Regions from separate parts of the Paenibacillus sp. p3-SID867 genome, predicted to be linked through region 2. Evidence: riboswitches for the same ligand, from Rfam matches in the RefSeq annotation. Region 2 holds a riboswitch; each other region holds the start of a gene.

Region 1 (10,476 bases), on a different contig from region 2:
AAAGCATTTCGGTTTAACGAACATTATCTTCAGTTCTCTGATCGCGATGGACTTTCTCTTGAGCTTGTGGAGCGGGAGGGCGGACCGAATAACGGCTGGTCCGTGGACGATATAACTCCGGATACAGCGATAAAGGGATTCGGCGGTGCGGTTCTGTTCAGCAGCAAATGGGAGGAAACGAAGAAGGCGCTGGAGCAGGTCATGGGACTGACCTACATCGGAGAGGACGTTAATTATGCCCGGTTTCAAGCTGCGGGCCTTTTCGGCAACGTGATCGATTTGCCGATGCGGGATATCCCTTTGGGAACCGGAGGCGCTGGAACGACCCATCATATCGCATGGCGGGCCCAAGATGATGGTGAGCATGTTACATGGCAAGAGTGGGTGAAACAACATGGCTTTTTGCCAACAGAGATTAAGAACCGCAACTATTTCAGATCGTTATATTTCAGGGAACGAGGGGGGATCTTGTTTGAGATCGCAACCGATCCGCCCGGGTTTACGGTGGATGAAGATCTGGACTCGCTGGGGGAGCAATTGAAACTTCCTGTCTGGTTTGAACCGGAGCGAGCCCGTATTGAGGAAGGACTGGAGCCTATACAAGTCAAAAATACAGGAGAGGGGCAACTCAAGTGATATCCATAGACCCGAATACTCAAAGCGAACGGGACATCTACAAGCTGCTGATCGGGAGCGTTGTTCCGCGGCCGATCGCTTTCGTTACGACATTATCGGAGGACGGTGTGCTGAATGCCGCGCCGTTCAGTTATTTCTCCATTCTGACGAGCAATCCGCCCATGCTGTCCGTTTCCGTTCAGCGGAAGAACGGCACGGCGAAGGATACAGCGAGAAATGCCATGCAAAGCGGCGAGCTTGTCATCCACATCGTGGACGAAGACAACGTTGAGGCCGTGAATGAAACGGCGGCGAACCTGCCTCCGGACGAGAGTGAGCTTGACCGAACCAACTTAACCCCTGTCGTAAGCGAGGTTGTTAAGGTTCCCGGCGTTCTGGAATCCAAGATTCGTATGGAATGCGTACTGGAGCAGGTGGTTACGTTGAATGGCGCGGATCAGCTGCCTGCTGCCGATCTGCTGATTGCCCGCGTAGTCCGCTTTCATGTTTCGGAGGAGCTATACGAGCAAGGCCGGATTGACGCTGCCAAGTTGAAGCCTGTGAGCCGTATGGCGGGAAACATCTATTCTGCACTGGGAGAGATGTTTACGATCGAGCGGCCGGTATAACAACGGACGGGCGGATAAAAAGGTTAGGACGCAGCGAATATCAAGTTATGAATTCATATGCCGTCATTCGATACTACGTAGGTTTAAGAAAGAAAAGGGGCTTGTGGAATATCATGCCTGAAGTATGCAAACTCTACATGAATGAGGAGCTGATATGATGAATTCACAAAATAGGAGTGGTCGAGAAATGAAGTTTGAATCCAAGGTTGTCATTGTGACGGGAGGCGCCAGCGGGATCGGCGAAGCAGCGGTAAGGCTTTTTGTGGAAGAGGGAGCCAAGGTTGTTATCGCGGATTATTCGGACCGGGGACAAGCAGTTTCCGATGAATTAAGAGGGGCAGGCTTTGAAACGCTGTTCGTTAAAACGGATGTAACCCAAGAACAGGAAGTTGCAAATATGGTGAAGCAGACGGTTGAGCATTTTGGCCGTGTCGATGTATTGTTCGCCAATGCAGGCATTGCTCATGATGCTCCTGCCGATCAGTTGTCGATGGACAACTGGCAAAGAACGATTGATATTAATCTGACAGGAGTGTTCCTGTGCGATAAATATGTAATCCAGCAAATGTTATCCCAAGGAACCGGAGGGGCGATCGTAAACTGCGGCTCAATCCATAGCCATGTCGGAAAAGCGGGCGTTACCGCCTATGCTTCCGCTAAGGGAGGCGTTAAGCTGTTAACCCAGTCGATGAGCGCAGATTATGCTCCTAAAGGGATCCGGGTTAATGCCGTATGTCCGGGATATATCGATACTCCTCTTATTCAGGGAAGAACGGAAGCGATCACCCAGCACCTGGTTGGCCTTCATCCGATGGGCCGCTTGGGACAGCCGGAAGAAGTCGCTAAAGCCGTGTTGTTCCTCGCCAGTGAAGATGCGTCCTTCATTACAGGCACGAGCTTGCTGGTGGATGGCGGATATACAGCCGTGTAAATGAAGCAAAGCCCCGATATGAAAATCGGGGCTTTTTTTGCAGGTGGAAAACGAAACTTATATAATGCTGACACCAGCGCTGCCGTAACCTGCCACTGCAGTGACAAGTGTTGCGCCAGCTGCGGTTGCCGAGAATACCATTAACAGGCGTGTATTGGCCGGCACCGGAATAGCCAGGCCTTCTACGAAGCCATTGCTTACCGTACCGAGAGCGAGAACGCCCGTAAGAGGCGGAGCCAGCGTAACAAGAGCGCCTGGTATCGGTGCGAAAATGTTGCTTGTAGCCGGCGCACTGTACAGTTGTGCTGTAATTGTAACCGTAGTTCCCAGCAGGGAAAGCGCCACAGTAGTGCTAAAGGTAGCGGAGATGCCAGTGATGGTACCGGCTCGTGGCGTGTTAAACGCCATGTTAAGCAGAGTTCCAGCAGCTCCAGTGAGGTCAATCGTACCGCCAGCCAGCGTAAACGTATTGGCCGAGTTACCAAATCCTACGAGACCAACGGATCCAACTAATCCGCCTAAAACGGTGGTCAGAGCAAGCGGTATGCCGGATGCGAATGGGATGATGGCTCCTCCTGCGGCTGCTCCTGTAGCCCCTGTTGCCCCAGTAGCTCCAGTAGCTCCAGTAGGTCCCGCAGGTCCGACAGGTCCAACAGGTCCGACAGGCCCGACTGGTCCAGCAGGTCCAGCAGGTCCTGCAATACCGGTTGTCGGTCCGGCAGGTCCCACAGGCCCGATAGGTCCGACCGGTCCAACCGGTCCGATCGGACCCTGAGGACCTACAGGTCCACGGATAGCTCTTGGGCATCGACGCTTTTTCATGCCACCGCCATGGCCTTTATGATCACCATGACCATGAGACGGGCAATGCTTTTTCTTCGCATGAATGACTTTTTTCTCTATTTTTTTAAGAGCACACAATTTTCTCTTTCTAGAAGAACGTTCCAAATGAAGCACCTCCTTTAGATTTGTTCTATACTACGCAAATACTCTCGGTACGGCATGGGTTAATAGCGCATAAATGATAGATAAACACCTATAATTTCCAGAATGTACGCTAGCCCCGGAGGCATTCATCTATTGACGAATAGCAAAACTATAGGATGAATTTCGGATCTCCCTACGATATTCATAGGCTCTGTAACGCAGCGTTTCAAAAAAAAATTTGCGCCGTAAATGTGTGGGGAAAGCTTTCACAATCCGAATGTAATTCATGGCATAAACGATCCACCATATGAATGAGTAAGGGAGGCATGTCAAATGCCTGCTATATAGCGAAAAATGAGGCTGGGATAAAATTCCTGTATCGTTGGGGAAGAGGCTTGAATGAGGCATTTTTCATGCTTGTCATAGGCCCTGGAAGAACGGCATTTCCGCCTCTGAATTTCCAGAAAAAGCGGTTAAAGGGGTTTGACTTTTCCTGAAGTTCCCTTTATCATGGACACACGCTTAGTTTCCGGCATACATTTTCCGGAAAGCGGGGGAACCAGTTTCACCAGGGGCGAGTCACTTGGAATCACGAGTGTAGGGTACCATCTTACCCGAGTCCGTCAGCTAACCTCGTCAGCAGTGGATGGGTCTTGCATACATAATGGATGTTCATAACAAAGGCCCTTAATTCTCTTTAGGGGCCTTTTCTCTATTTTTTGACCCCCTGCTGGCGGAGCTATGTCTAAATCCCCTGTTTGGTGGTCTTTTTGTATTCTGCTAAAGAGGAGGGGCAAGGCCTGCAAATGTTTAACCAAAAGCAATTAAATCGATCAGATGGCATTGGGTTTAAGCGTGGAAGGAGATGGATGAATCATCTTCCCTGAAGGTCCGGCCCATGCAAGGTATCTGAATAGGTTAAATCCTAGTTAACATATGTGTTAACATGGGTAATTTCAACATGCCATTTTTAAGCATACCAAAGTCATAATGAAAGGTTGTGGAAAGTTTTGAAAAGAGTGGTTGTACTGATGTTGTCATTGATTATGGGGGTGTCGCTTGCGGCTTGCGGTGACAAAGGGAGTACATTGGAGCAAGCCATTGAGCAGGGGTATATCACCGTGGGATTTGCGAATGAGAAGCCTTATGCCTATAAAGAGGCCAACGGGGAGCTGACAGGAGAAGCGGTTGAAATTGCGAGGGTTATTCTGGAGCGGCTTGGCATCAAGGAAATGAGGGGAGAGCTTACGGAATTCGGATCGCTGGTTGCCGGACTGCAGGCCGAGCGGTTTGATCTAATTACCGCAGGCATGTTCATTAATCCGGATCGCTGTTCTGCCGTATTATTTGCTAATCCGGAGTACAGCATCGGGGAAGCCATTGCGGTGAAGCAAGGGAATCCGCTGGGACTCGGAAGTTATGAGGATATTGCCAATCATGACCAAGCTAAGGTCGCCGTTATGACCGGTGCGGTCGAAATCGGCTATATGGAAAAGTCCGGCATTCCTGCGGACCGGATTGTGCAGGTTCCCGATCAGGCCTCGGCCATTAGCGCTCTTCAGGCAGACCGGGTGCATGCAATTACCATGACGGGGCCGTCCCTGCAGGCGATGCTGGATTCGGCCAGCGACGACAGCATCGAACGCGTGGCTGATTTCGAGCAGCCGGTCATCGACGGCGAAAGCGTTCGCGGTTATGGAGCTACGGCTTTCCGCCAAGCGGATACCGAGTTCCAGGAGGCTTATAATGCGGAGCTTCAAAAAATGAAGGAGTCGGGCGAGCTGCTGGAAATTTTGCAGAAGTTCGGGTTCACAGAAGAAGAGCTCCCGGGCGAGATGACGGCCGCTGCCCTTTGCGGGGAGTAGCATGCCGAATTCGTGGATTGATTTTCTCCCTACGCTGCTGAAAGGGGCGGAGATCACGATTGTAGTTGCTTTCTTTTCAGCCATTCTTGCGGTCGTGATGTCCTTTGCAGCCGGGTTATGCCGACTGTCGAAGCTGTGGATCATTCGCACGTTGACAGCCGTGTACGTGGAAGTCTTTCGGGGGACCTCCTTGCTGGTGCAGCTGTTCTGGTTGTATTTCGCCCTTCCGTTCATCGGCGTCGAGCTTCCGAAAATGCTGGCTGCGATCCTCGCGATCGGGCTGAACTTCGGCGCATACGGCTCGGAAATCGTTCGCAGCGCCGTGTTGGCCGTTCCGAAAGGACAATGGGAAGCCGCTGTAGCGCTTAATCTGAAGCCTTGGCAAAGACTGTGGAATGTCATATTGCCTCAAGCGTCCCTGCGAATGCTTCCCCCCTTCGGGAATCAGCTTGTGGAGCTCATCAAATCCACCTCACTGGTTTATTTCATCACGATGGCGGATTTAACGTATCAGGCGATGGTGCTCCGCAATAATTACATCTCCTGGACGACCGAGATTCTGGTGCTGCTGCTCCTCATGTATTTTGTCATTGCTACGCTTGTTTCGCTGGCAGTTCGACTGCTGGAGCGTAAATGGACAGCGGGGAGGTTATAGTCATGTGGGATTGGAACTATGTATGGGATATCCTGCCCCAGCTCTTGAGTGCATTAAAAATGACAGTATGGGTGACGATCTGCGCTTTCGCGGTGGCATTGGTCATCGGCTTGCTCCTTGCTTTTGCAGCGCGGAGCCGATTTAAGGTGCTGTCATTAATAACCAAGGGAATGATCGAATTTATTCGCAATACACCGCTGCTGGTGCAGGTCTTCTTCCTGTATTACAGTCTGCCGCTTCTTACCGGAATTTCCATTCCGGCCTTCTATGCCGGGGTGATCGGTCTCGGGCTGCATTACAGCACATATCTGTCCGAGGTGTACCGATCCGGAATCGAGGGAGTGCCGAAGGGACAATGGGAGGCTGCCACAGCACTGAATTACACGAAAGCCCAAACCTGGCGAAGTATTATCCTGCCGCAAGCGGTGCCGCCGATCATTCCGGTACTGGGTAATTATTTGATTGTTATGTTTAAAGAGACGCCGATTCTATGCGCCATAACGCTTGTGGAGATGATGCTGACGGCCAAAAATATCGTGTCGCAGTCGTTTCGTGCATTTGAACCGTATACGATGGTCGGGATTCTGTTCCTGATCATCAGTTATATCGCCTCATTGCTTGTGCAAAGGCTGGAAAAACGCATGAATCTGCAGCGTGGAAAATAAAAGGAGGGAATCAATTGAATGCCGTTGTGATCGATGAGCAAGCGGAAGCGTCGAAGGTGCCGCAGCAGGAGGGAAATCCCGATATCGCTACGGGTACAAAGCCGATTGTGAAATATACCGGCGTGACCAAGTCGTTTGGTGATCTACAGGTGCTTAAAGGCATTGATCTGGAGATGCAGCCTGGAGAAAAGGTGGCTGTGATCGGTCCGAGCGGATCAGGCAAAACAACGATGGGCCGGATGCTGATGACGCTGGAAGAACCGACCGAGGGAACCATCGAGGTTGATGGTGAGCTGCTCTGGCATATGGAAGAGAAGGGCAAGCTGGTTCGGGCCAATGAAAAGCATTTGCACCGGATGCGCTGCAATGTCGGCATGGTCTTCCAGCATTTCAATCTGTTCCCGCACATGAACGTGCTTCGCAATGTGACGGAGGCCCCACGCAAAGTGCTGGGTTTATCCAAGGAGGAGGCGGAGGAGCGGGCCGTCTCCATGCTCAGTAAGGTCGGTTTGGCCGACAAATTGAAGATGTACCCGTCCAATCTGTCCGGGGGCCAGAAGCAGCGGGTTGCCATCGCCAGAGCGCTGGTCATGCGGCCAAAGGTTATGGTGTTTGACGAGGTGACCTCGGCGCTGGATCCCGAGCTGGTCGGCGAAGTGCTGGAGGTCATCCGGGAAATCGCGGAGGAAGGCGAAATGGCCATGATGCTGATTACGCATGAGATGGATTTTGCGAAGGAAATCGCGGACCGCGTCATCTTCGGAGCCGAGGGAAGGATCGTTGAGCAGGGCACGCCGGAGGAGATATTCGATAATCCCCAGAGCGAGCGGCTGCAGAGCTTCCTGCAGCGATTCCGTTCCAACGGAAATTAGTTCTGGAGAGAGGTGATTGTATAGAATGGCTGTTGATACCGATACCGAAATTGTTTACCGAAGACCGAAAGCCCGGGATGGTACCCGGGTGTGGGAGCTTATACGCGACACCGGATCGCTTGATCTGAACTCCCCCTATTGCTACATGCTGCTTGGAGATTACTTCCATGATACCTGCATGATTGCCGAGCATGAAGGAGATATCATCGGTTTTATTTCCGCCTTCCGTTCTCCTCGCAATCCGGAGACGCTGTTCGTATGGCAAGTGGCCGTTGCTAATTCGCATCGGAGGCAAGGCGTTGCAAAGGCAATGCTGACAAATCTGATGAATCAGAAGGCATGCCATGGCGTCCGTTACATTGAAGCTACGGTATCGCCGAGTAACATGGCGTCCCGTCGTTTGTTTCTCGGTTATGCCGAGGAGAAATCCATTCCCAGCACCGTAACCGTAGGTTATGGAGCAGAGATGTTCCCCGATGGAACGTCCCATGAAGATGAGCCGTTATTCGTGATTGGCCCCTTTTTCAATGACATTTAAACAAATGGAGGGAACTATGGACAACCAAGTCATGGAGAAACCGAAGCTTACTGTGTTTAACAAGCTGGAATCGGAAGTAAGAAGTTATTGCCGGAGCTTTCAGACGGTTTTTGACAAGGCCCGAAATGCGAAGCTGTGGGATACGCAGGGGAATGAATACATTGATTTTTTTGCGGGAGCCGGGGCTTTGAATTACGGACATAACAATGAGAAGATTCGCGAGAAGGTAGTCGACTACATCCTGAAGGATGGCGTCACGCATAGCCTGGATATGGCTACGGGTGCGAAGGAAACGTTTCTGACCCGATTTCAGGAGGTCATCCTGAAGCCGCGCGGGTGGGATCACAAAGTGATGTTTCCCGGTCCGACCGGAACGAATGCCGTAGAGGCCGCGCTCAAAATCGCCCGTAAAGTGACAGGGCGCAGCACCGTTCTGTGCTTCACGAATGCCTTTCATGGCATGTCGCTCGGATCGCTGGCGGTAACCGGCAACTCCTTCAAGCGCCAGGGTGCCGGCGTGGATCTAAGTCACTCCGTGTTTATGCCGTATGACGGTTACTTTGGTGACGACGTGGATACGATGGCATATATGGAGAAACTTCTGGATGATCCGGGAAGCGGAATTCCGCTGCCGGCCGCAGTGATCGTCGAGGCGGTGCAGGGGGAAGGCGGATTGAACGCCGCCAGCCGGGAATGGCTGCAGAAGCTTGCGCGCATCTGCAAGGATAAGGGAATGCTGCTGATTTTGGATGATATCCAGATGGGCTGCGGCCGAACCGGTCCGTTCTTTAGTTTTGATGATGCCGGTATTGAACCGGATATCATATGCCTCTCGAAATCGATTGGCGGCTTTGGCTTGCCGATGGCGATTACGCTGATCAAACCGGAGATTGATATATGGGAGCCGGGGGAGCATAACGGTACCTTCCGGGGCAATAATCTCGGATTCGTTGCAGCAGCCGAAGCGCTGAATTATTGGAAAACGAAAGATTTTCAGCTTGATATCGGCATCAGGGAAAATCGGATTCGCCAATCATTGGAAGGCGTTGTGAAGGATTATCCTCAGCTCGGCGGCGAAATCCGCGGCAGAGGCATGATTCAGGGGGTTGCTTTTGATAAGCCGGAGCTCGCAGGCAGGCTGTCCGAGTTGGCCTTCGAGCATGGACTGATTATGGAAACGTCCGGTCCGTACAGCGAAGTGGCAAAGCTAATGCCGCCGCTTACGATTGAAATGAACACATTGGCAGAGGGATTGGGGATACTTGAGAGCAGTATCAAACAATTAGCAGCAGAGGAGAGGTTGTCATGATTGTTAAACATTTGGAAGAGATCGTGGATACCAAGGATGACATTGATACAACGACATGGAACTCGAGAAGGCTTCTGCTTACAAAAGACGGCATGGGCTTCTCTCTCAATGATACCCTCATCAAGGCGGGAACGGAGACGCTGATCTGGTACAAAAACCACGTCGAAGCCGTGTACTGCATCGAAGGCGAGGGGGAAATCGAGATTGTCGGGGGGGAAACGTACCCTATTTCCCCAGGCATGATGTATGCGCTGGACGGTCACGAGAAGCATTATTTGAGAGCTCGTTCGCAGATGCGGATGGTCTGCGTATTCAATCCGCCGCTTACCGGCGCGGAAGTTCACGATAAGGAAGGAACCTACCCGCTGTTTGCCCCAATTTCAGACTAAGGAGATGATATGCGATGAGTAATAATCATGTGTCGGCCCTTCAGGAAAAAGAACTGGACGTTTATCCTTCAAGAGTGCATTCGGAACCCAGGATCCTAAAGAGACAGGATCCTGTCGTACATTCGGAATGGACGCCGGATGCTGCGTTAACGCAGGAGCAATCCGACTTCTATGAGCGCAACGGATATTTATTTCTGGAAGACTTCTTTGGTCCAGAAGAGCTGTCGGTATATCAGGCGGAAGCCCGAAGTTTACAGGTATCGGCAAGAGAGCTGAACCAGGATGAAGTGATCCGGGAGCCGGGCGGGAACGAAGTTCGATCGGTCTTTGCGGTGCATGAGAGCCATGAAGTGTTCAAGAAGCTGTCCCGGCATCCGAGACTCTTGGCGATCATGGAGTATCTCTTGGGAAGCGAGACGTATATCCATCAATCGCGGATTAATTACAAACCGGGCTTCACGGGCAAAGAGTTCTATTGGCACTCCGATTTCGAAACATGGCATGTTGAGGATGGCATGCCTCGTATGAGAGCCTTGAGCTGCTCCATTGCTCTGGAGGATAACTACTCTTATAACGGACCGCTTATGGTTGTGCCTGGATCGCATAAGGAATTCGTGGCCTGCATCGGCCAAACGCCGGAGAATCATTTCAAGGATTCCCTGCGCAAACAGGAGTACGGCGTTCCGGATCATGACAGCCTGACACGCATGGTGCAGAAAAGCGGTATCGACACGCCTGTCGGCAAAGCCGGTTCAATTGTGATTTTTGACTGCAATATTATGCACGGTTCGAACAGCAATATTACGCCGAAGCCGCGCAGCAATATTTTCATGGTTTATAACAGCGTGGAGAATAAGGTCAAGCAGCCGTATTCGGGCCAGAAGCCAAGGCCAGAGTACATCGCCACCCGCGATTCTTTATGATCTCGCTGTCACTTATCGGCTCCATCATCGGCATCAACGTGGTTTATGTCTCAATCTTTTCGCTGCGTCTGATTCTGATGATCAAAGGCAGGAGAGGGATCGCCTCTCTCCTGGCCATGCTGGAGGTATTCGTTTACTTGCTCGGCCTTAATCTCGTC
Region 2 (10,476 bases):
TGAACAATCAGGCGGACGCTGAGGAAGTTAAAGCCGCGAACGCATTCCTGAACTGGCTCTTTACTAGCGACAGCGGCAAGAAAGCCATCGTGCACGATTTCAAATTCATCCCGGCTCTAACAAACATTGAAGCAGGCGATCTGGATCCATTGTCTCAAGCGGTGCACGAAGCAACCACGAAGGGTGAGACGATCACTTGGGCGTTGAACTACTTCCCTTCGGGTATCATCACCAATGACCTGGCTCCGGCTACGCAGGAGTACTTCATGAATCCGGGCATGACAGGAGAGCAGTTCCTGCAGAAGCTGGATGAAGTGTGGGCGAAAGCATCGAAATAATCGAGGCAAAGCGATAACCACCTGAAATAACAATTCCATGAAAATGAAAGCCTAGCCTCAGACGTTCCGATGATGAGCGTTAGGCTTTTGTTTTTTCTAACACGAATTCAAGGTTTGATGCCGCCTTGCGGGAATCATCCGGAACGGAAAGAAGGTATGGATTATGAGCAAAAGAAAGGATAAAGCCTGGTTTGCCCTGTTTACGGTGCCGCTTCTGTTTATTTTCACGACCGTGGTTCTCATCCCGTTTATTATCGGGATTGTGTACTCTTTCGTAAATTGGGATGGCATTCCGGCAAATCCCAAAGTATTCGTAGGATTTGATAATTACGTTCAGCTGTTCCAGGACGAACGATTCCTGTCATCGGCTTGGCATACGGTTCAATTCACGCTGCTCGCGCTGGTATGCGTCAACATTCTGGGCCTGGCCTTTGCCCTGTTGGTGACGACGAAGCTCCGCTCTAGAAATGCGGCGCGAACGATGTTCTTTATGCCGAACCTCATCGGCGGCCTGATTCTGGGCTACATCTGGCAGTTTATTTTTACGGATGCCTTCAGCTTCCTGGGCGAGAAGACCGGATTTGACAGCGTGTTCTTTAACTGGCTGCTGCATCCGCAGTTTGCGCTGTATGCCATCGTCGCCGTATTCACCTGGCAGCTGGCGGGTTATACGATGATCATCTACATCGCGGGCATCCAGGGGATTCCGGATGAATTGATGGAGGCAGCCAAGGTCGACGGCGCCAACCTGTGGCAGCGACTCAAGAGCATCGTGTTCCCGCTGTTAATGCCTTCGTTCACGATCTGTCTGTTCCTGACGCTGTCCGGGGCGTTCAAAATCTATGACGTGAACCTGTCGTTGACCAAGGGCGGACCGAGCAATGCGACGGAGATGTTTGCGATGAATATTTTCAACGAGATTTTTGCTTACGGTAATTATGGTTTAGGTCAGGCCAAAGCGATCATCTTCTTCCTGATTGTGGCCGGACTTACGCTGACGCAAGTTATCATCACGAAGAGAAGAGAGGTGCAGATGTAATGAAGAAATCAGGGAAATGGCTGCTCGACATTCTGCTGTTCCTCGCCTCGCTGGTCTTCTTGTCTCCGGTCTTCATCATGCTGATTAACTCTTTCAAGGATCGTGCGGAGCTGTATGAGAATGCACTCGCGTTGCCTTCCTCCTTCAGCTTTGAGTATTATAAATCCGCGATGGAGAAGATGAATTTCTTCACCGCTCTGGGCAACTCGCTGTATGTCACCGTCATCTCGGTGATTATCGTCATCGTGCTCGCCTCCATGACGGCATGGATGCTGGTGCGGACGGATAATAAGCTGAGCAAAGTTATTTTCTTCACCTTCGTGGCGACCATGCTGATTCCCTTCCAGACGCTGATGATGCCGCTGATGCAGGTGATGGACTGGATTCGCACCAATCTGCACATCCCGATGCTCAACACCCATGAGGGCTTGATTTATATGAACGTCGGCTTTACGTCCAGTATGGCGGTCTTCCTGTACCACGGGTTCATCAAATCCGTACCGGTTGCGCTGGAGGAGGCAGCTACGCTGGACGGCTGCTCCAAGCTGGGCGTGTTCTGGCGAATCGTGTTCCCGCTGCTGAAGAACATCAGCGTGACCATCGCGATCCTGAACGTCATTGCGCTGTGGAACGACTACCTGCTTCCATCGCTGACGCTGTCGGATAAAGGGCTGCGGACAATTCCGCTGTCGACCTTTTACTTCTTCGGGGAGTTCACGATTGTGTGGAACCAGGCGATGGCCGGTTTGACGCTGACGATCATCCCGGTTGTCATTTTCTATATTTTCGCCCAGAAATACATCATCAAAGGGATTGCGGCAGGTGCGGTAAAATGAGGCGGATCATTACGAGGGCCGACGATTATGCTTCCAGCCGTTCCGCTAATGCTGCGATTGCCAAGGCCGTTGAGGCCGGATTCATTAAAAACGTGTCCATCATGGCGCCCGGTCCTTATCTTGGTGAGGCCGCGCAGCTGTTGGCGCATCGCAAGGACATCTGCTTCGGTTTCCATATGACGCTGAACGCGGAGTGGGATAACGTACGCTGGGGACCTGTTGCCGCGAAGGAACAGGTTCCTTCGCTTGTCGATGAGGCCGGTTATTTCTATCAGGATCCGTTCCTGTTTCAGGATCATCCGCCTTTGCTGCAGGAGATCCTCCTGGAATGCGAAGCCCAGCTTGATAAACTGACCGCAGCAGGCTTCAGCATTTCTTATATTGATTCTCATATGCTGCCGGAGCGCTTCATACCCGGGCTGCAGGAAGAACTGGACCGCTGGATTGAAGCGAAGGGGCTAATCAACCATCGCCATTACTACAATTTTTTCCCGGGCGGCGTGCCGGACGGGGTTGAGTCGTTTGAAAGGGTCCTTGGCGGCTTAACGGATGACCAGTATTTCTTCCTGTCCCATCCGGCATTGTATTCGGAGGAAATGGTGCAGTGCGGCAATGCTCGAGTGGATGGGGAGGAGCTGGCGCGCGGACGCGATCAGGAGGCTTCTTTTCTTGCACGGGAGGACTTGAATGAGATTAGTGAGCGGCTTGGTTTTCGTGCCATACGTTATGATGAAGCGGTGCCATTACCTGGTGTATAATGGAAGGATCATAATGAAATTATCTTATTGATACAGGGAGAGGCGAAAGGAAGATGAACATGAAAACGGTTCAATTATTGCCAAGAAGCACCCCCGAAAATCAAGGAATCTCATCTCAGTCAATCGAACGCTTTATCCGATCGATTCAGTCAAAGGAGCTTGAACTCCACAGCTTCATGTTGGTACGGCATGGACATGTCGTGGCGGAAGGCTGGTGGAAGCCGTATCAGGCGGACAAACCGCATATGCTGTTCTCGTTAAGCAAGAGCTTTACCTCCACCGCGATTGGACTCTTGGTCCAGGAGGGCCAGATTACGCTGGAGGATCAGGTGATCGGCTTTTTCCCGGAAAATACGCCGGAGAATCCATCCCCGAATCTGTCCGCCATGACGATACGCGACTTGCTGATTATGGGAACGGGACATGCCCAGGAGCCTGCCAACCAGTCCGATATTTGGGTGGATGATTTTTTCAAGCAGGCAGTCGAGCATGAGCCCGGTACCCACTTTGTATACAACAGCGCAGCGACGTACATGCTTTCGGCCATTCTGCAGAAGGTTACCGGCATCACGCTGCTGGATTATTTGCAGCCTCGCCTGTTCGAACCGCTAGGCATTCATGGAGCCACATGGGAAAGCTGTCCGCAGGGAATCAACACCGGCGGATGGGGACTTAAGCTGAAGACCGAGGACATTGCCAAGTTCGGCCAGCTTTATCTTCAGAAGGGCGTATGGGAAGGCCAGCGGCTGATCCCGGAGGCGTGGATCGAGGAGGCGACCTCCAAGCAGATATCCAACGGACCTGCGGATTCCTCTTCGGATTGGACCGAGGGGTACGGGTATCAATTCTGGATGTGCCGACACGGGGCTTACCGCGGCGACGGCGCATTCGGACAATTCTGCGTCGTGCTGCCGGAGCAGGATGCGGTCATAGCGATTACCTCCGGCCTTGGGGACATGCAGGCTGTGCTAGATGAAGCATGGGAGCATCTGCAACCTTCGATGAGGCCTGATGCGCTGCCGATCGACACCGGAGCGGAGGCTTCTCTTACCGAAACGATGCAAGCGCTGAAGCTGGATCCGCCAAGCGATGAGTCGGCATCCCCGGTCGAGAAGGACGTCTCCGGGATCGTCTATGATCTCGAAGAGAATGAGGCGAAGCTGCGTTCGTTCTCCGTCCGGTTTGAAGAAAACGGCGCGGTAATGGAGCTTGAGGGGGAACACGGCGTCAATTCGGTTGTCTGTGGTCGCAACGCGTGGAAGACGGGAACCACGAAGCTGATCATGATGGCGGATAATGAATATGCTGCCTCCATGACCTGGAAGGATGAACGGACGTTGAAGCTGACCATCCGACTGACAGAGACGCCATTCTACTTAACCACGGAATGCACCTTTGGTGAGGAAGGCATTCGTCTTGCGCACTGGATGAATCAATCGTTCGAGGGCAAGGTGGTCCGGGAGATTAAGGGCAAGGTTAAGGCGTAAAGACGGTAAAAGAATCGCTGTACATAAAGAAACCTCTCCATTGTCATGGAGAGGTTTCTTTACATGGCGTAATCAGAATCGCTCCGATACCGCCTTCGCCTGTGTGAACAGGAGCAGGTAGTCGCGCCCGCCGGCTTTGGAATCGGTCCCGGACATATTGAAGCCGCCGAACGGGTGGATGCCTACCAAGGCGCCGGTGCATTTCCGGTTCAAATACAGGTTGCCGACATGGAAGTCGCGCCGGGCTTGCTCCAGGTGCGCGCGATTGTTCGAGATCACCGCGCCGGTCAGCCCGTAGTCGGTATTGTTGGCGAATTGGATCGCTTCATCGAAGGAGGCTGCCTTCGTGAAGGCCACGACCGGACCAAAGATTTCCTCCTGGGAAATACGAGCGGTGCTGGCGACGTCCGCGAAGATCGTCGGCTGTATGAAATACCCCTCCGGATCGCCGGGAAAACCGCCGAGGACCAGCCTGCCTTCGCTTTTCCCGATTTCGATATAGTCGAGAATTTTACGGTACGCCTTATCGTCGATGACGGGTCCTACCTGAGCCTCGGCATTGGAGGGGCTTCCGATCACCAGCTTCTTGGAGCGGTCAATCACCTTCTGCAGCACGATATCATAGACGTCCTCGTGCACGATGGCTCTGGAGCAGGCGGAGCATTTCTGCCCGGAGAAGCCGAATGCAGAAGCGGTAATCGCGTCCGCCGCGAGCTCCAAATCGGCTTCGTTGTCCACGATGATTGCATCTTTCCCGCCCATTTCGGCGATGACGCGCTTGATCCATCGTTGCCCCGGCTGCGTCTTGGCCGCGCGTTCCTGAATCCGCAGTCCGACGTCGCGTGACCCCGTAAAGCTGATGAACCTGGTCAATGGGTGATCCACCAAATAGTCGCCCACTTCCTGACCCGGGCCAGGCAGGAAATTAACGACTCCCGGAGGCAGGCTGACCTCTTCCAGTAGCTCCACGAATTTAGCGGCTATGACCGGGGTGGTGCTGGCCGGCTTCAGCACAACGGTGTTGCCGGAGACGATGGCAGCCGTTGTCATGCCGGCCATAATCGCTAGCGGGAAGTTCCACGGCGGAATGACGATGCCGACGCCAAGCGGGATGTAATAGAGATGATTCTCTTCCTCCTCGTGGACCGTCAGCGGCTGGGGCGCGCTCAGGCGCTGCATTTCGCGTGCATAGAATTCCATGAAATCGATCGCCTCGGCCGTATCGGCGTCGGCTTCGGCACGCGTCTTGCCGGCTTCGAGAGTCATGAGTGCGGAGAACTCGAGCTTGCGCCGCCGCATGATCGCCGCGGCCTTGAACAGATAGCGTGCCCGTTCGCTCGGCTCGGTGTGCTTCCACGTCTCAAAGGTATGCGCTGCCGTCTGAATGGCTTGTTCGGCAAGCTCGGTATCCGCCTGGGACACGACGCCGATGACTTGGCGTTTGCGCGCCGGATTGACCGAATTTGCGGTGCGCTCCGTATGGATTTTGGCACCGCCGATGACCAGCGGGTACGATTGGCCAAGCTCGGCTTCGACCCCGGATAACGCCGCGTCGTATAACTTGTTGTTCCATTCGTTGTTGAAGTCCATAAATGGTTCGTTCCGAAAAGATGCTCGCATGGGGAGGCCCCTCCTTAACATGATATGAATCGAAGCTTCTGGCCAATGGTCCAGCTGCGAATGCGTCATGGTGGCATGGTTAGGAACTCCTGGTGAAAACCTCTATGTAAGATATGTATGTCTTCCTGCATGCCGTCATGATTTTTGCATATGAGTTAGATAGAGTGCATTTTTGGTTTACCTTGCAGAGGGGGCGCGCGCATGGACGGAACCGAGCTTTACCGCAAAGTGATCCTGACGGTGTCCGGCAATAAACTCGTGAAATGGTTGTCGATCAAGTACGGCCGGAAATTGGCGGGCCGATTCATTGCCGGCGATACCTTGGATGAGGCGCTGGATGAAATCGAGAGGCTGAACGCGAAGGGCATTCTTGTCACGCTGGACCATCTGGGGGAGGGCATCCGGACGCTGGACGAAGCAGCCGGGTATCGGGAGGAATATTTGAAGCTGGTGGAAGGGATCGCGAGGCGTGGAGTGCAGTCGAACGTATCGCTGAAACCGACGCAGATGGGCATGGCGCTGGATCTGGAGAAGGCGTACGAGAACATCAAAATGGTGGCGAAAAAGGCGAAAGAGCACCGCAATTTCGTTCGCCTGGATATGGAGGATTCGCCATACACCCAGGCGACGATTGATATGACGCTGCGGCTCCATAAGGAGGGGCTGACCAACGTGGGGACCGTAATGCAAGCCTACTTGTTCCGTACGGAGGAGGACGTCAACAATTTGATGCATGCTGGCGTAAATCTGCGGTTGGTCAAGGGGGCGTACAAAGAGCCGGGAACCATCGCCTTTCAGCAGAAGCGGGAGGTCATTGACAACTATAAGAAGTTGATCAAAATGCATTTTGATCAGGGAGCCTACGTCGCGATTGCTTCGCACGACGACAACATCATCGACTGGGTGAAGGTGTTTGCCGAGCAGAGCCGCATAGGCAAACAGGAATTTGAGTTTCAGATGCTGTACGGGCTGCGGATGAACGATCAGGCTGCGCTTGCGCAGGACGGCTACCGTATCCGGTGTTATATGCCCTACGGAACGATGTGGTACCCGTATTTCACCCGGCGGCTGGCAGAGAAGCCGGCCAACCTGATGATGGTGCTCAAAAATATGTTCAAGTGAGCGGGGGAAAACAGCCAATTGCAATGGAAGCGAGAACGGTAGCTCTTTCTAGCAGCTGTCCTAGAAGGAATAATACGCCTCCGAGCAGTCCATCAGGAAGGAACGCTCCAGCGGCAGGCTGCCTAACCGCTTCCGGGTGATGTGCTGTTGCAGATTGGCCTCCAGATCGGCGAGGGCCGATACGGCGAGCTGCATTCGTACGGATCCCCACTGCTGCTGCTTCTGGGCATAGCGAACGGCCTCGGTCACGGGCATACCTCTCAGCCTCGTAAAGACGGATGCCCAGCGGACCAGATCCGCGAATTCTCTTGTGCTTGGAAGCGCATATTCGGCATACCCGGCCGCGTCTTTACAGCTGATTTTGAACAACCCGCAGTTCCAATCTCGGTCGCTCCAGGGGATAAAGCGTTCAGCCGAGCCCCGGTCGAAACGATATATCTCCATGCAGCGGATGAGCTCTGCATTTAATGCAGGCGATGTGGTTTCGATGACGGGGGCCAGTGCGGCCTCGATGAGTTTCGTCATGGTCTACGCTCCTTTATAGGAATGTTATATGCACGGCAAAAAGGCCCGGTGAGCAGAGTAACCCCGCTCTCCAGGCCTATTTATCGTTAGAGGCCCTGCTACAGTGGCCGCTTCGCTTAAGGCTCGGGTGGTGTTCTCTCTCAAATCGCGCCTACGAGGTTAGCTGACGGATTCGGGCTTGAGAGCACCCTACCGCGATGCCTGATCATCAGGCCTGCGGATTCACCCCATTCACCAACAGAAGCTCCGTTGGCGGTTTTGGTTCCCCCGTCTCCCGATCTGTCGAGAGCTCAGCGTAAACGAATGTTTCGAATGATGGATGAATCATACGCCGGAGGACTCTAAAAGTAAATGGCCATATTGAACGGATACATTCCGAAAATCGATGAAAACCGTAAAAGAAAACGCTTACATTCGGTCGTGACATCTATTATCATGGCAAAATCTCGGTATCTCGATAGATTGCGATAAATACAAGAAAACAAGAGAAATACATAGTATAGAGCAGAATTCAGGAGATAATGGAGCGAAATCGGTCAGATCCTGTTCGACATAAGGCTACATGTGTTTTTGCTCACATTTACTTCCTGCAAGGCCGGACGTATGATACGAACTATGAATTGACGGACATCGGCGGTTGGCATACAGGCAGCCGTTCCATGAAGACCTAAAGGCTGTGTGAGAGCTGCCGTGCTCTTTATGGATCGAATCTCGGGCGAGGGCAACATGGGCCTTCGCTGGAAATGCAGGATGATGCGACTCTCACCGCTCGAACCTGAAGCTGTGCTGTTTTGTCGGACCTGGATGTTAGTCAATGGCTAATAGAATAACATGCTACTCGTTTTTAATTTTCGCTGAGTCCTTGAATGGAAAAGGAACGGGGGAACCAGTCGGGAGATGCATTTGATCTCTCAGGGGTGAATCCCATGGACAAGATAACGGTCTATGGGTAGGGCGACTCTCACGCCCGAATCCGTCAGCTAACCTCGTAAGCGTATCGAGAGAGGCAACGATTGTCGTGGACTTGGGCCACGGTGTATTTCACCGTGTTCTGATGAAGAAGCCTGCGGGAAGAGTTCTTCTCTTTCCCCAGGCTTCTTTGTTGTTGTCTTCTCTTTCTGAACTTTTTAGGAGGAGAACAAAAGATGGAGAAACCGCAGGAGTTTATCCTGGTATCCGCGCCGAACAAGGCCGGGGAAGAATTTATCCGCCAGCTGATCTATATGCGCATTTCGTTTGCGGCCATAGCCAACAACCGGGTTGAGCAGGAGAGGCTGCGAGAACTAGGCTGCACCAACATGATTCTTATCGATACAAGGGATGAACAAACCTGGATCATTCCCGAGTTTCCCGTCAGCAAGGTGTATTTGTTCGAAAGCAGCTTGAACCTGTGCTGCCGCTATTTACGGATCTGCCGGACATGGACGACGGAGTCGATTTATGTGATTACCCATTCCAGCAATCCGCGATTGATATACAAGGGACTGGGTGCCGATGTGGTGCTTCATACGAACCATCATCAGGTATCCTTCCTGATTACATCCATTGTCAGCTAAGCTTCTTGGCTGATGTGACCATGAGGTTTTAGGAGGTTGTATTCATGCAGGATTTATATATGGTGCTTATCTTGGGAGGAACCTACGGACTGCTCATGCTGTTTATGTCCTGGTGCGGACGGGTCATTTCGGAACCGGAGGTGGATTAGTCGTGATGATCATTTTAATATGCACGCTCTTTATTTTTCTATATTTGATTTATGCGCTGATTCACCCTGAAAAATTCTAGGGGAACAGCTGAAGGAGGAAGGCATTCGTCATGGGCATTTTACAAATTGCCATCGTTATACTCGTTCTGGTGCTGCTGGTAAAGCCGCTCGGAACTTATCTATATCAGGTGTTTCGCAATGAGGGGAATGGAACGGATAAATGGTTCTCCTGGTTGGAGAAACCGATCTTCGCACTGATTGGCTTGAAAGAACGCAAGGGAATGACATGGAAAGGGTATGCCATCAGCTTTGTGATAACAAATATCGTGCTCGTCGCGGCGGGGTATTTGATTCTGCGGATGCAGAGAGTATTGCCCTTCAACCCGAACGGTATCGACAATATGGAATCGACCTTGTCATTTTCTACGATCATCAGCTTTATGACCAATACGAATCTTCAGCATTACAGCGGGGAGTCGGGATTATCCTATATGGCCCAGATGGCCGTCATTACGATGATGATGTTCACGTCCGCGGCGACCGGGCTGTGCGTGGCGATTGCGTTTATCCGGGCGGTGACCAGCAAAGGTACAACCGTTGGCAACTTTTTTGAGGATTTCGTCAAAGCCCACACCCGGGTGTTCATCCCGGCCGCATTTATCATTGCGATGGTACTGGTTGCGCTGCAGGTGCCGCAGACTTTGCAGCCTACGCTCAGCGTCACGACGCTTCAAGGAAGCGAGCAGCAAATAGCTGTAGGGCCGGTGGCTGCACTGGAATCGATCAAGCACCTGGGCACCAATGGCGGCGGGTTTATGGGGGTGAACTCGGCGCATCCGTTCGAGAACCCGTCCCCGCTGACCAATGTCATCGAAATCCTGTGCATGTGGAGTCTTGGGGCGGCGCTTCCGTATACATTTGGTTTGTTCGCGAAGAGCCGCAGACAAGGATGGATCATCTTCTCTGTGATGATGACCTTGTTCATCGGATTTCTGTCGCTGAACTATGCGGCTGAAACCAATGGCAATCCGGCGTTGAATCGGCTG
Region 3 (10,476 bases), on a different contig from region 2:
GTTCAGGAAGGATACATTATTCGTGATACCCACCCTAAAGATTCCAGAGCGGTTATATTACGTTTATCCGATAAAGGTGTGGAAAAATCAAAAAGAGTAACTTTGGTAGAGCAAGAACTATACACGATGATATCTCGAAAAATCGATAACGATAAGTTAGAATCGATCAACCAATTCCTTTGCGAACTGTTGTCGGAAGAACCCATTGCGAGCAGCCTGCAGGCTAGGGGTTTTATGAAATAATGGGATGCCTCGCTTTGCCCAAAGAAAAAAGAGGCTCGTTTGAGCCTCTTGCAGTAATTGTTGCACACTTGGGTTATGCCCTAAGAAGTTTGGCGTTAATTGCTACGACAATAGTACTCAGAGACATCAGTATGGCTCCAATCGCAGGGTCTAGGACAATTCCAGCGCCATATAATATACCGGCAGCAAGTGGAATGGCAATAATATTATAACCACTGGCCCACCAAAGATTTTGAATCATTTTATTGTAAGCTTTCCTAGATAAGTCGAGAATCGAAACGACATCATTTGGATCACTTCTTACAAGAACAATATCTGCTGTTTCAATTGCAACATCCGTTCCGGCGCCAATCGCAATGCCGAGATCTGCTTTCGCCAAGGCTGGAGCATCATTCACCCCATCCCCCGTCATGGCAACCATATAACCCTCTTTTTGAATTTCAGTTATTTTATCAGCCTTTTGATGGGGGAGGACTTCTGCATGTATCTCATCTAAATGCAAGCTTTCGCCAACCCATTGGGCAACTTTCTTGTTATCCCCCGTCAACATCATGGATTTGATTCCTAATGATTTTAAATTTTCCACAGCGTTCTTTGCACTTTCCCGGACTTTATCTGCAAGGCCAATTAGACCGGCATATTGGTTATCAACAACGGCAAAGACAACCGTTTTTCCTTGTGATGCCAGCTTATTATACTCTGAAATAGGATAATCTATTTTTTGATCCTCCATAAAGCCAGGACTAACAACCAAAACATCCTTGCCGTTAACTTTCCCCTTAAGACCTTTCCCTGTCAGTGCTTCAAATGACTCTGGTTCTGATATTTTTATTTCACGGTTCTTCACTTCTTCTACTACACCTTTAGAAATAGGATGTTCGGATTGAGCTTCCAGGGAACCAACGAGGGTTAAAATTTCCGTCACTGTATAACCCGATGCAGGTAAAATATCGGTTATTCCAAATTTACCTTGAGTTAGTGTTCCTGTTTTATCAAATACGACAGCGTTCAATTTTCGAGCTTCTTCAAAGGCAGTACGGTTACGTATCAATAACCCTTTTTTTGCTGCTATCGAGGTAGTGGTTGATACAACAAGAGGTACAGCCAAACCCAAAGCGTGTGGACATGCAATAATCATCACAGTCCCATGCGCTCTATTGCGAAGTTAAAGCCGTAACCCAAAGAGAGCCATACGAGTAGGGTTATTAACCCTGCACCTAAAGCTACATAAAATAACCATTTTGCCGCCCGATCGGATAAGTTTTGAGTTTTAGATTTAGATTCCTGAGCTTCTTTAACTAGTGAAATAACTTGAGATAAGTAACCTTTTTCACCACTATTGGTTACGGTTACGGTTAATGCTCCTTCACCGTTAACAGCCCCTCCAATGAGCGTATCTCCAGGATTCTTGATGACCGGGACCGATTCCCCTGTGAGCATGGATTCATCAAGTGATGATTGTCCTTTCACAATAATTCCATCTACAGGGATTCGTTCTCCAGGTTTAATTAATATTGTTTGCTCTGGGCTTAACTCTGACACGCTTACCTCTTTGATATCTCCATTTTCCGTAATAAGATGTGCTTCAGAAGGGATTAGTTTGACCAATTCTTCTAGGGCATTAGATGCACCTAAAATAGACTTCATTTCTAGCCAGTGACCTAGCAGCATAATAACAATAAGGGTTGCCAGTTCCCAAAAGAAATCTACATCCGTCAATCCTATGACAATTAATGAACTGTATACGTAAGCAACAACGATAGCAAGTGATATTAACGTCATCATGCCTGGACTCTTTTGTTTTAGTTCTCGATATGCACCAACTAGAAAAGGCTTACCTCCATAAATGAAGACAAAAGTGGAGAGTAGAAACAGTAAAACGGTGTCATATGGAAACCGCCAATGTACACCAATGAACATCTGAATCATTGGCGATAGAGCCATGATTGGAATCGTAATAATTAAACAAATATAAAAGCGTTTCTTAAAGTCATCTACATGATGACCAGCATGTTTATCCCCGCTATGTTGGGGGTGCCCTGTACTATGATGTGATCCGGAATGGTCATGGTCGTGTTTCATAGCTTGATGATGATTGTCAATTTCGTGGTTGTGCATATGATTATTCATTAGTTGATGTTTCACGCTCTTTTTGGAGTTTTTATACATTGAATTCACCTCTTCATAAGAATGTTTAGTTTAATGTCGTAATAAGAAAAGAATGTTAGGACTACATCACGTAGTATTGTTACCCATTAATACTAATTTAAACCTAAAGGAGTAAAGTAATCACGGATTCAAAACTCCGTCTTCATGAAGAATAATCATTTTCAAATTTGTTCAGTTTCCTCATAAAATCTACATAACTTCGGGTTATATAATATTCAACCTAACAATAGGTTACAAATCGTATGAAAAGCGAGGTGATTACATTATTTGATTTTTTGAATCAAATAAAAAGTGTTGTGCATCCTAAATTCTTGAATCGTAAATTCGAAAGGAGATATTGACTATGTCACATGAACAATACCAAAAGTGTATCGAGGAATGCATACGTTGTATGATGGCATGTAATCATTGTTACAACGCTTGTCTTGATGAAGAGAATGTAGCTATGATGACAAAATGTATTCGTTTGGATCGGCAATGCGCTGATATTTGTGCTTTTGCTGCGCATGCAATGTCAACGAACAGTGTTTATGCGCGTGAGATCTGTAGTATCTGTGCCGACGTTTGTGAAGAATGTGGCACAGAATGTAAAATGCATGATGTAAAACACTGTCAAGAATGTGCAGAAGCTTGTTTTAGATGTGCAGAGGCTTGTAGAGCAATGGCAGCGTAGAACAGACTCAATAATCAATAACCCTCCTTGTGAGAAAGGAGGGTTATTGATTATAAGTTATAACTAAAATTATATATAAATTGGAGATAGCTGTTAGAGCAGATCAACGTCTGCTTGAACAGTTTTTTCTGCTTATGCTGAAAAAGAAGTGGTTACAAAAATGTATTTAATAATTAACTTAGAAGAAGTCGGTGTTCATATAAGAATAATACAATAAGAGCGGAACTTCTCCTTATATTTGTACTTTATAGGGTGAATTTGAACGAAACTCGACTTTTTATAAAAAAATGATGGATTTAGAGGATGGGATTGACAACATATACGAAAATGTACTACATTATGTAGCGTTACAAAAAATTAATTTTTAATGCCGAGTTTCATTTTTGAAAACGGGGGAACCATTCCGGGTGAATTATTCTTGATTGAAAAGGAATAAAGGGCGCCTTCTACCGAACCCTTAGCTAACTCCGTAGGCATCCGAAGGGAGAGCATGTGTTTGAAGAAATTCATGATTTCATTAATAGGGTCTGCAGTTATTTTATCAGCTGGTGCGACTAATGCGTTTGCTGATGATCAATCCAAATTGCGTACAGAAGTAAGTCAAGTTGTTGGTACACCTTACAAGTGGGGGGGAACTTCTGTATCGAGTGGATTTGATTGTTCTGGTTTTATTTTGTATATCTTTGATAAGTTTAATTTGGAGCTGCCACGGACATCAAATGCTCAGGCAAAAACAGGTACCCCAGTTGCAAAGAAAAATCTCAAACCTGGAGATTTGGTCTTCTTTAATACAAGTGGTGCTGGTATATCTCATGCAGGGATTTATATCGGTAATGGGCAATTTGCTCATTCTTCCAGTAGTAAGGGAGTAAGGGTTAGTAATTTATCGGAATCATACTATAAGGATCGATACGTTACAGCAAGACGTACAATCTCTAAACAAAGTTATACAAAAATGGTTGGTGGATTGCACTAGTACTTATTTGTAATTAGACAAGCCCTGGTAAAAACCACGGGTTTGTTTTTTTGTATCGCAGGATGAATTAAATCTTGTTAAGAATTTAATCTAACATAATTCATTAATCTTCAATGGAAATACCATAAAATGAAAAATTGACTAGTTAAATTAAATAAACTACAATTCGTAGTATATAATATATTATTGATTTCTTGATGTTTTTAAACAAGGATCAATTTTTTTATTAAAAACACTACATTACGTAGTTAATAATCCGGAAGGGAAGACTTTTTCTATGTGTGGGATTACAGGGCTTTTGATGTTTGAAAACAATTCGCTGCCAACGACGGTAGCAATTAGAAAAATGACCGATGCAATCAAACATCGTGGTCCCGATCAAACGGGCATTAGGTTGGTAGATAGGATTGCTTTAGGATTTACCCGTTTGTCGATCCTTGATTTGGAACACGGCAGCCAGCCTATTTCCAACGAAGATCAGAGCCTTTGGCTAGTTTTTAACGGTGAGATTTATAACTATCAATCATTAAAAAGAGAACTTGAAGACCTTGGTCATATGTTTAAAACGAACACAGATTCTGAAGTCATCATACATTTATATGAGGAGTATCAGGACCATTGTTTAGAAAAACTGCGTGGAATGTTTGGATTTGCAATATGGGATCGGAGGAAAAAACAATTATTTGCTGCTCGTGATCATTTCGGAATAAAACCATTCTATTACTATACGGATAACACTCAATTTGCCTTTGGCTCCGAAATTAAAAGTATCCTTTCTTTAGATGGTCTGAAACCCGCCGTTAACTCAAAAAGTCTGTTCCATTATCTAACATTACAGTATGTGCCCCAACCAGATACAATGTTTGCTGGAATAAAAAAGCTTGAACCGGGTCACTATTTGATTGTCGATCAATGGGGAAATATAAAGAATCAAACATATTGGGAAACTAAGTTCGAACCGGAACATCGGCCAATTGAAACATTTATTGAAGAGATCCGGTATAAACTTAATGAATCTGTGAATCTTCATACCCAGAGTGATGTGCCGATTGGGAGTTTTTTATCTGGGGGAATAGACTCAACATCGATTGCCAGTTATCTTAGCAAGAGAGGGCCTGTAAAAACCTTCTCGGTAGGTTTTGAAGGCGAGCATAATGAAAATATATATGCTAAAAGGACGGCAACTGAACTGGGTATAGATCATTTTGATGAAGTGATATCGGTTGATCGTTTTTTTGAGGATACGATTAAGGCTGTGTGGCATATGGATGAGCCCATAGCAGATCCGTCTGCAATTGCGATCTATCGACTTTCCCAAGTGGCAAGAGAGCATATTACTGTCGCATTATCAGGTGAAGGTGCTGACGAGCTGTTTGGAGGATATCGTATTTATAGAGAGCCCTCCTCACTTAAACCATTATCGTGGATACCTACGAACCTAAAACGGAACATCAAGCAATTTATAGACGAAATTCCGTTCAATTTTTATGGCAAAAACTATATGAAAAGAGGCTTAACTCCTTTAGAAGAACGATTTTTGGGGAATGCTAAGATCTTTAACGAACAAGAAAAGAGACTTGTCTTGTCTTCAATGGTAAATTTGAAAGCGAATTGGGAACCTACAACTGCACTGACCAGTAAAATATATGAGACTTCGAAAGACCTTGATGATATTAGCAGAATGCAATTAATCGATCTTAACTTCTGGTTACCTGGCGATATTCTAATGAAGGCTGACAAAATGAGCATGGCACATTCCTTAGAGGTTCGTGTGCCATTTCTAGACAAAGAAGTGTTTGAAATAGCTCGTAAAATACCATCATCATACCGTGTAACAAATAAAACAACGAAATATGTACTTCGTAAAGCGATGGAGGACATTGTACCTAATCATGTACTGAATCGTCCCAAGCTAGGTTTTCCAGTACCTTTAAAGAAATGGCTTATGGGATCTATCGGAGATATCATGATCGAACAAATCATTATAAGTGGTATTGAAGAATGGATTCAAATAGATCATGTTGTTGGTCTATTAAAGGAACACCGTAATGGGAAAGTCGACAACTCAAGAAAAATATGGACCATTTATATTTTTGCCTTGTGGCACTCGGTTTTTATACATGAAAATTCAGTTAGACTCGTGATATAAATTAGTTGTTAAAATGAGGGGGTAGACCTCTCATTTTTTACTTTCTAAGTTGATGGGTTAAACCTTGGCTTAAATGGTCTAAGAGAATGAGGCTCACAAAATCTACACATTTACCAACTATAATAGGAGTTATTCTATACTCAAGTTAGGAGAATGATGATGACGGATAAGAAATCAAAGAAAAAAAGGAAGGGAATATCGTTAGGTATCGGATCATTATTTTCTGTGGTTATGATTGTCTTGATTGGTTTTGCTATTTGGGGAAGTGTGAAAAAATCGAATGATACCACGCTTGATACACTGAATGCTGACTCTAACACACATCCACATATATTTAGCTACTCGCCTAGTAATGAAACGGTCTGGGTAGGGACACATACAGGTGTTTACGAGCTGAAAAACGATGTATTTCAAAGAACACTACCAGAACTTCGAACGAATGATGTCATGGGGCTTGAAATTGATCCGCTTGAACCAACAAGGATCTTTGTATCAGGACATGGATTTGTCAAACGTTCCGTTGATGGTGGAGAAACTTGGCAGACAATTGAAAATGGACTCCCTAATGAAGCAAAACCCGATGATCCAGATGCCCATTATTTAACAATGGACCCAGATGATCCGAATCATTTATTTACATTGTTAGCCGGTGAGAGGGATAATCTGTATGAAACGAAGGATGGCGGGAATACGTGGACGAATATAACAAGTTTACCTGCCGGTGCATATTCTATTACAATGATGACCGGATCGTCATCATCCATTTTGGCTGCAACGGAAACGGGACTTGTGCGGTATGATATACAAAATGGAACAATTCAAGAAAACAAACTGACCAATGATCCGGTTTATCAAGTCATAACTTTACCTAATAAAGAAGTAGTTACTATGACGGAAAGCGGATTCCAAAAATCAATGGATTTGAAAACATGGACGGCGATGGACATAGAATTGAATGGGGAAATGCCACTTGGTATTAAAGCAGCTAAACAGGACAGCAACCGTCTCGTTATTATAACAGATCGTTATTCTGTTTATGAAAGTAGTAACGGCGGAGAGAATTGGACAAAAACGAAGTAATTAATTCGCCTTCTACAATTGACAGTGCTACTAATTGTTACTACAATTTGTAGTTACAGAGGTGAGGAAATTGAAAATTAAAAAGTTTAACATGCATGAACAAGGTCTAAATCAATTCTTTGGTCCGCTGGAAGCGAAAATTATGGAAATTCTATGGGCATCAAAAAAAACAACGATTCGTGATGTACAAACCATTGTAAGTGAAGAAGAACCACTCTCATTTAATACCGTAATGACTGTTATGAATCGATTGATTGAGAAAGGACTGCTGAAAAAAACCTCCAAGGGTAGCGGTAGAGCAAGATTAACGTTTTTTGAACCTATACAAACCAAAGAACAATTCTTATCAGAACAAACTAAAGAGGTTACACAAGGACTGATCCGCGAATTTGGAGAGTTAGTTGTTGGTCATATGATCGATGCATTAGATGATGCAGATCCTAAATTAATCTCTAAGCTTCAAGATAAACTGAACCAAATGAATCACGGGAGTTCATCATGAAATCGGCTGTAAAAACAAATCTGATTTTTTTAATCATGTTACTCACGGGCTCATTTGTGTTGATCCAAATGGGTTGGTATGTCGCGCATCAAGTACTAGGTGTGCCACTCAATTGGAATATAATACAATACTGCTTAACCGCTATACAGGAAGACACTTTGGGGCATGACATCATTAAAGTTTTATTTAATCTTGTCATTTTGTATACAGTAGTGCGATTAGTTGGCAGATCAGGTAGGCAATTATTCTTGACTTGGAAATGGATGCGGATGTTTAGAAATAATACGGATCATCAGCAAACGTTATACCTAAACAAGGTATACCAGGATTGGAATACAGAAATTATAGTTGTTAGAGATGACGCATTTATTGCTTTGGCAATGGGGATTTGGCATCCACGTATCGTTATCTCTACTGGAGTTATGAACCTGTTCAACGAAGAGGAAGTCAGGGCAATATTACTCCATGAATGGTATCACTGCAGGGGACGCGATCCGCTTCAAATGTTCCTGGTCGTTTTACTGACAGAGAGCATGGGGTATATTCCATTATTAAAAACATTGAGCAATCAGTTTGCAACTAGGAAGGAACTTCTTGCGGATCGTTTTGCTCTAAGACATATGAAATCGGAATATCACTTAGGTAATGTATTATTGAAGTTGTCCACTTTGGTAAATAATCGACATGTAACCGTAGCTGTGCCCTTTGCAAATACAGCAATAAATTACCGAATATTACAAGTGCTTCAGCCGGATCAACCGCTTCATATTCCCTTTTCCTACTGCAAGTCTCTTCTGTCAACCATTATTATTTTTGGCATCATGATTGGTTTGATATCGGGCGGATGTTCATGAGCCCTTTTTTTATTTTAAACACTACTACGTGTAGTTTTTACGGTAAGATTATTGCTGAGGTGATTTAAGGACGTGTATGAAATATTCAACTGGATAACCAACGTCGTTGCTAGTCCATTAACTGAGGTAGCGTACTCTTCGAATATAGCACTTCTTTCTGTTATGTTTTTGGGGTTTGTCGGTTCAGTGGCACCGTGTCAAATTTCAGCAAACATAGGTGCCATGATGTATTTTAGTAATCGCCAAGTTCAGCGAAGATTATCATGGATCGAAATCAGTATGTACTTGCTCGGGAAAATTTCGGTATTTAGTATATTGGGTGCTGTGTTTTGGCTATTTGGACAAAGTGTATCCCAAGATATGATTCCATTTTTCGTATTCGCACGTAAAATGTTAGGTCCACTGCTGATTATCATGGGGCTGTTCTTTTTAGGTTTGTTGAAATTACCGGGTAGTTTCTGCTTTCAATTATCTTCCTATTTAAAAGATCTATCTGGACGTATCGGTGGGAAATGGGGGGCGTTTGTACTAGGTGCTTCCTTTTCCTTCGGTTTTTGTCCAACGATGGTTTGGCTGTTTTTCGGCTTAGTTATGCCGTTGGTATTTCAATCTTCTTATGGATTCATTCTACCTCCAATATTTGCAATAGGAACAGCGATGCCGTTTCTATTGTTTGTGGGATTAAGTATCGTACTGGGGTTCGATACAGCTATGATAAAAAAGTCGCGGCAATGGGGGAAATGGATGCAGAGAGTAGTCGGTGTGTTATTTCTATTATTAGGGGTCGCCGATACGATAACTTATTGGTAATAAGGTGACTACATGCTGTTATATACTTGAGATGAGAGGGAAATGATGAGATGAAGGTTATACTCTTTTCCATTGGCGGTATTGATATTCGTTCTTATGGCGTAATTGTAGCTCTTGCAATTTTACTTGCCATAGGAGTTGCTTATTACCTTTCGAGAGGGAGCGAGTACCAAAAGCATATCCCGAACTTAATGACCTATGTGATTTTTGGCGCAATTATAATGGCCAGAGTTTGGCACGTTTTCTTTTTTCAGTGGAACTATTACTCATCAAATCCAAGTGAAATATTTGCCATTTGGAATGGGGGAATATCGATTCAAGGAGCATTAGTGGGTGGTTTTATAGTGGCAGCAATCTATACTAGGATACATCGCCTTTCATTTTGGGAATTGGCGGATGTCCTGGCACCTGCAATTATTTTAGGACAAGCTATTGGCAGAGTTGCTTGCTTTCTTAATGGTGATGCTTTTGGTTCTCCGACAGGTTCAAACTTTGGGATTGTATACCCTCCAGGAACAATGGCATTCGATGTTTATGGTTCGCAGCCGCTTTGGCCAGCCGAGGTATGGGAAGGGCAGTGGAATCTTATTGTATTTGCCATTTTACTCATATTAAGAACGAGAACTTTACCTAGAGGGGTATTGTTCCTTTCTTACAACATTCTTTATGCAGTTGGCAGATTTATGTTAGAATTTCTGCGTGGGGATTCCCCTCGCTACGTACTGGATTGGACGGCGGGTCAATGGACTAGCGTTATCGTTATATTCGTAAGTATTGGTTTGATTCTGTATTTCTCATTTCAGAATAAACAGAAACAGCAGGAGATATTATTGCAAGATAAATAGGCGTGCCTTACACCATTACTTTTGGTGTTATCTCGGAGAAGGCTCTTGGAATTGGTATAGCTAATGGACCCAGTTATTCACTGGGTCCATTTTTAATTTAACTACAATTTGTAGTGTTTATTTCAAAAAACTTCCACCAAAGAGAAATCTCTTTTCCCAATGTGTGTTATCAATT

What was found. Region 2 has a riboswitch for cyclic di-AMP ahead of M4D81_RS12765 (hypothetical protein). Riboswitches for the same ligand answer to the same signal wherever they lie in the genome.
Region 1: another riboswitch for cyclic di-AMP. It lies ahead of ehuB (ectoine/hydroxyectoine ABC transporter substrate-binding protein EhuB); the one in region 2 lies ahead of M4D81_RS12765 (hypothetical protein).
Region 3: another riboswitch for cyclic di-AMP. It lies ahead of M4D81_RS29285 (C40 family peptidase); the one in region 2 lies ahead of M4D81_RS12765 (hypothetical protein).

What each region holds. Positions count from the first base shown of each region.
Region 1 covers NZ_JAMBDM010000012.1:48,020-58,495, forward strand. Annotated here, with positions in the region: gene M4D81_RS23245 (ring-cleaving dioxygenase) at 1-636, shown strand, start outside; gene M4D81_RS23250 (flavin reductase family protein) at 633-1,244, shown strand; gene M4D81_RS23255 (SDR family NAD(P)-dependent oxidoreductase) at 1,432-2,175, shown strand; gene M4D81_RS34720 (exosporium glycoprotein BclB-related protein) at 2,233-3,123, opposite strand; cyclic di-AMP (ydaO/yuaA leader) riboswitch at 3,612-3,757, shown strand; gene ehuB (ectoine/hydroxyectoine ABC transporter substrate-binding protein EhuB) at 4,134-4,967, shown strand; gene ehuC (ectoine/hydroxyectoine ABC transporter permease subunit EhuC) at 4,969-5,622, shown strand; gene ehuD (ectoine/hydroxyectoine ABC transporter permease subunit EhuD) at 5,625-6,287, shown strand; gene ehuA (ectoine/hydroxyectoine ABC transporter ATP-binding protein EhuA) at 6,302-7,159, shown strand; gene ectA (diaminobutyrate acetyltransferase) at 7,185-7,697, shown strand; gene ectB (diaminobutyrate--2-oxoglutarate transaminase) at 7,714-9,006, shown strand; gene M4D81_RS23295 (ectoine synthase) at 9,003-9,395, shown strand; gene thpD (ectoine hydroxylase) at 9,410-10,318, shown strand; gene M4D81_RS23305 (DUF2179 domain-containing protein) at 10,315-10,476, shown strand, end outside.
Region 2 covers NZ_JAMBDM010000005.1:227,883-238,358, reverse strand. Annotated here, with positions in the region: gene M4D81_RS12800 (ABC transporter substrate-binding protein) at 1-338, shown strand, start outside; gene M4D81_RS12795 (carbohydrate ABC transporter permease) at 502-1,377, shown strand; gene M4D81_RS12790 (carbohydrate ABC transporter permease) at 1,377-2,213, shown strand; gene M4D81_RS12785 (polysaccharide deacetylase family protein) at 2,210-2,971, shown strand; gene M4D81_RS12780 (serine hydrolase domain-containing protein) at 3,031-4,458, shown strand; gene pruA (L-glutamate gamma-semialdehyde dehydrogenase) at 4,531-6,078, opposite strand; gene M4D81_RS12770 (proline dehydrogenase family protein) at 6,280-7,200, shown strand; gene M4D81_RS12765 (hypothetical protein) at 7,261-7,725, opposite strand; cyclic di-AMP (ydaO/yuaA leader) riboswitch at 7,858-8,031, opposite strand; cyclic di-AMP (ydaO/yuaA leader) riboswitch at 8,568-8,736, shown strand; gene M4D81_RS12760 (hypothetical protein) at 8,871-9,281, shown strand; gene M4D81_RS34790 (potassium-transporting ATPase subunit F) at 9,436-9,510, shown strand; gene kdpA (potassium-transporting ATPase subunit KdpA) at 9,541-10,476, shown strand, end outside.
Region 3 covers NZ_JAMBDM010000021.1:46,633-57,108, reverse strand. Annotated here, with positions in the region: gene M4D81_RS29300 (MarR family winged helix-turn-helix transcriptional regulator) at 1-243, shown strand, start outside; partial or broken gene M4D81_RS34990 (copper-translocating P-type ATPase) at 317-2,373, opposite strand; gene M4D81_RS29290 (four-helix bundle copper-binding protein) at 2,756-3,085, shown strand; cyclic di-AMP (ydaO/yuaA leader) riboswitch at 3,444-3,577, shown strand; gene M4D81_RS29285 (C40 family peptidase) at 3,582-4,061, shown strand; gene asnB (asparagine synthase (glutamine-hydrolyzing)) at 4,339-6,210, shown strand; gene M4D81_RS29275 (WD40/YVTN/BNR-like repeat-containing protein) at 6,364-7,290, shown strand; gene M4D81_RS29270 (BlaI/MecI/CopY family transcriptional regulator) at 7,361-7,792, shown strand; gene M4D81_RS29265 (M56 family metallopeptidase) at 7,789-8,646, shown strand; gene M4D81_RS29260 (sulfite exporter TauE/SafE family protein) at 8,719-9,456, shown strand; gene lgt (prolipoprotein diacylglyceryl transferase) at 9,507-10,301, shown strand; gene M4D81_RS29250 (C40 family peptidase) at 10,419-10,476, opposite strand, start outside.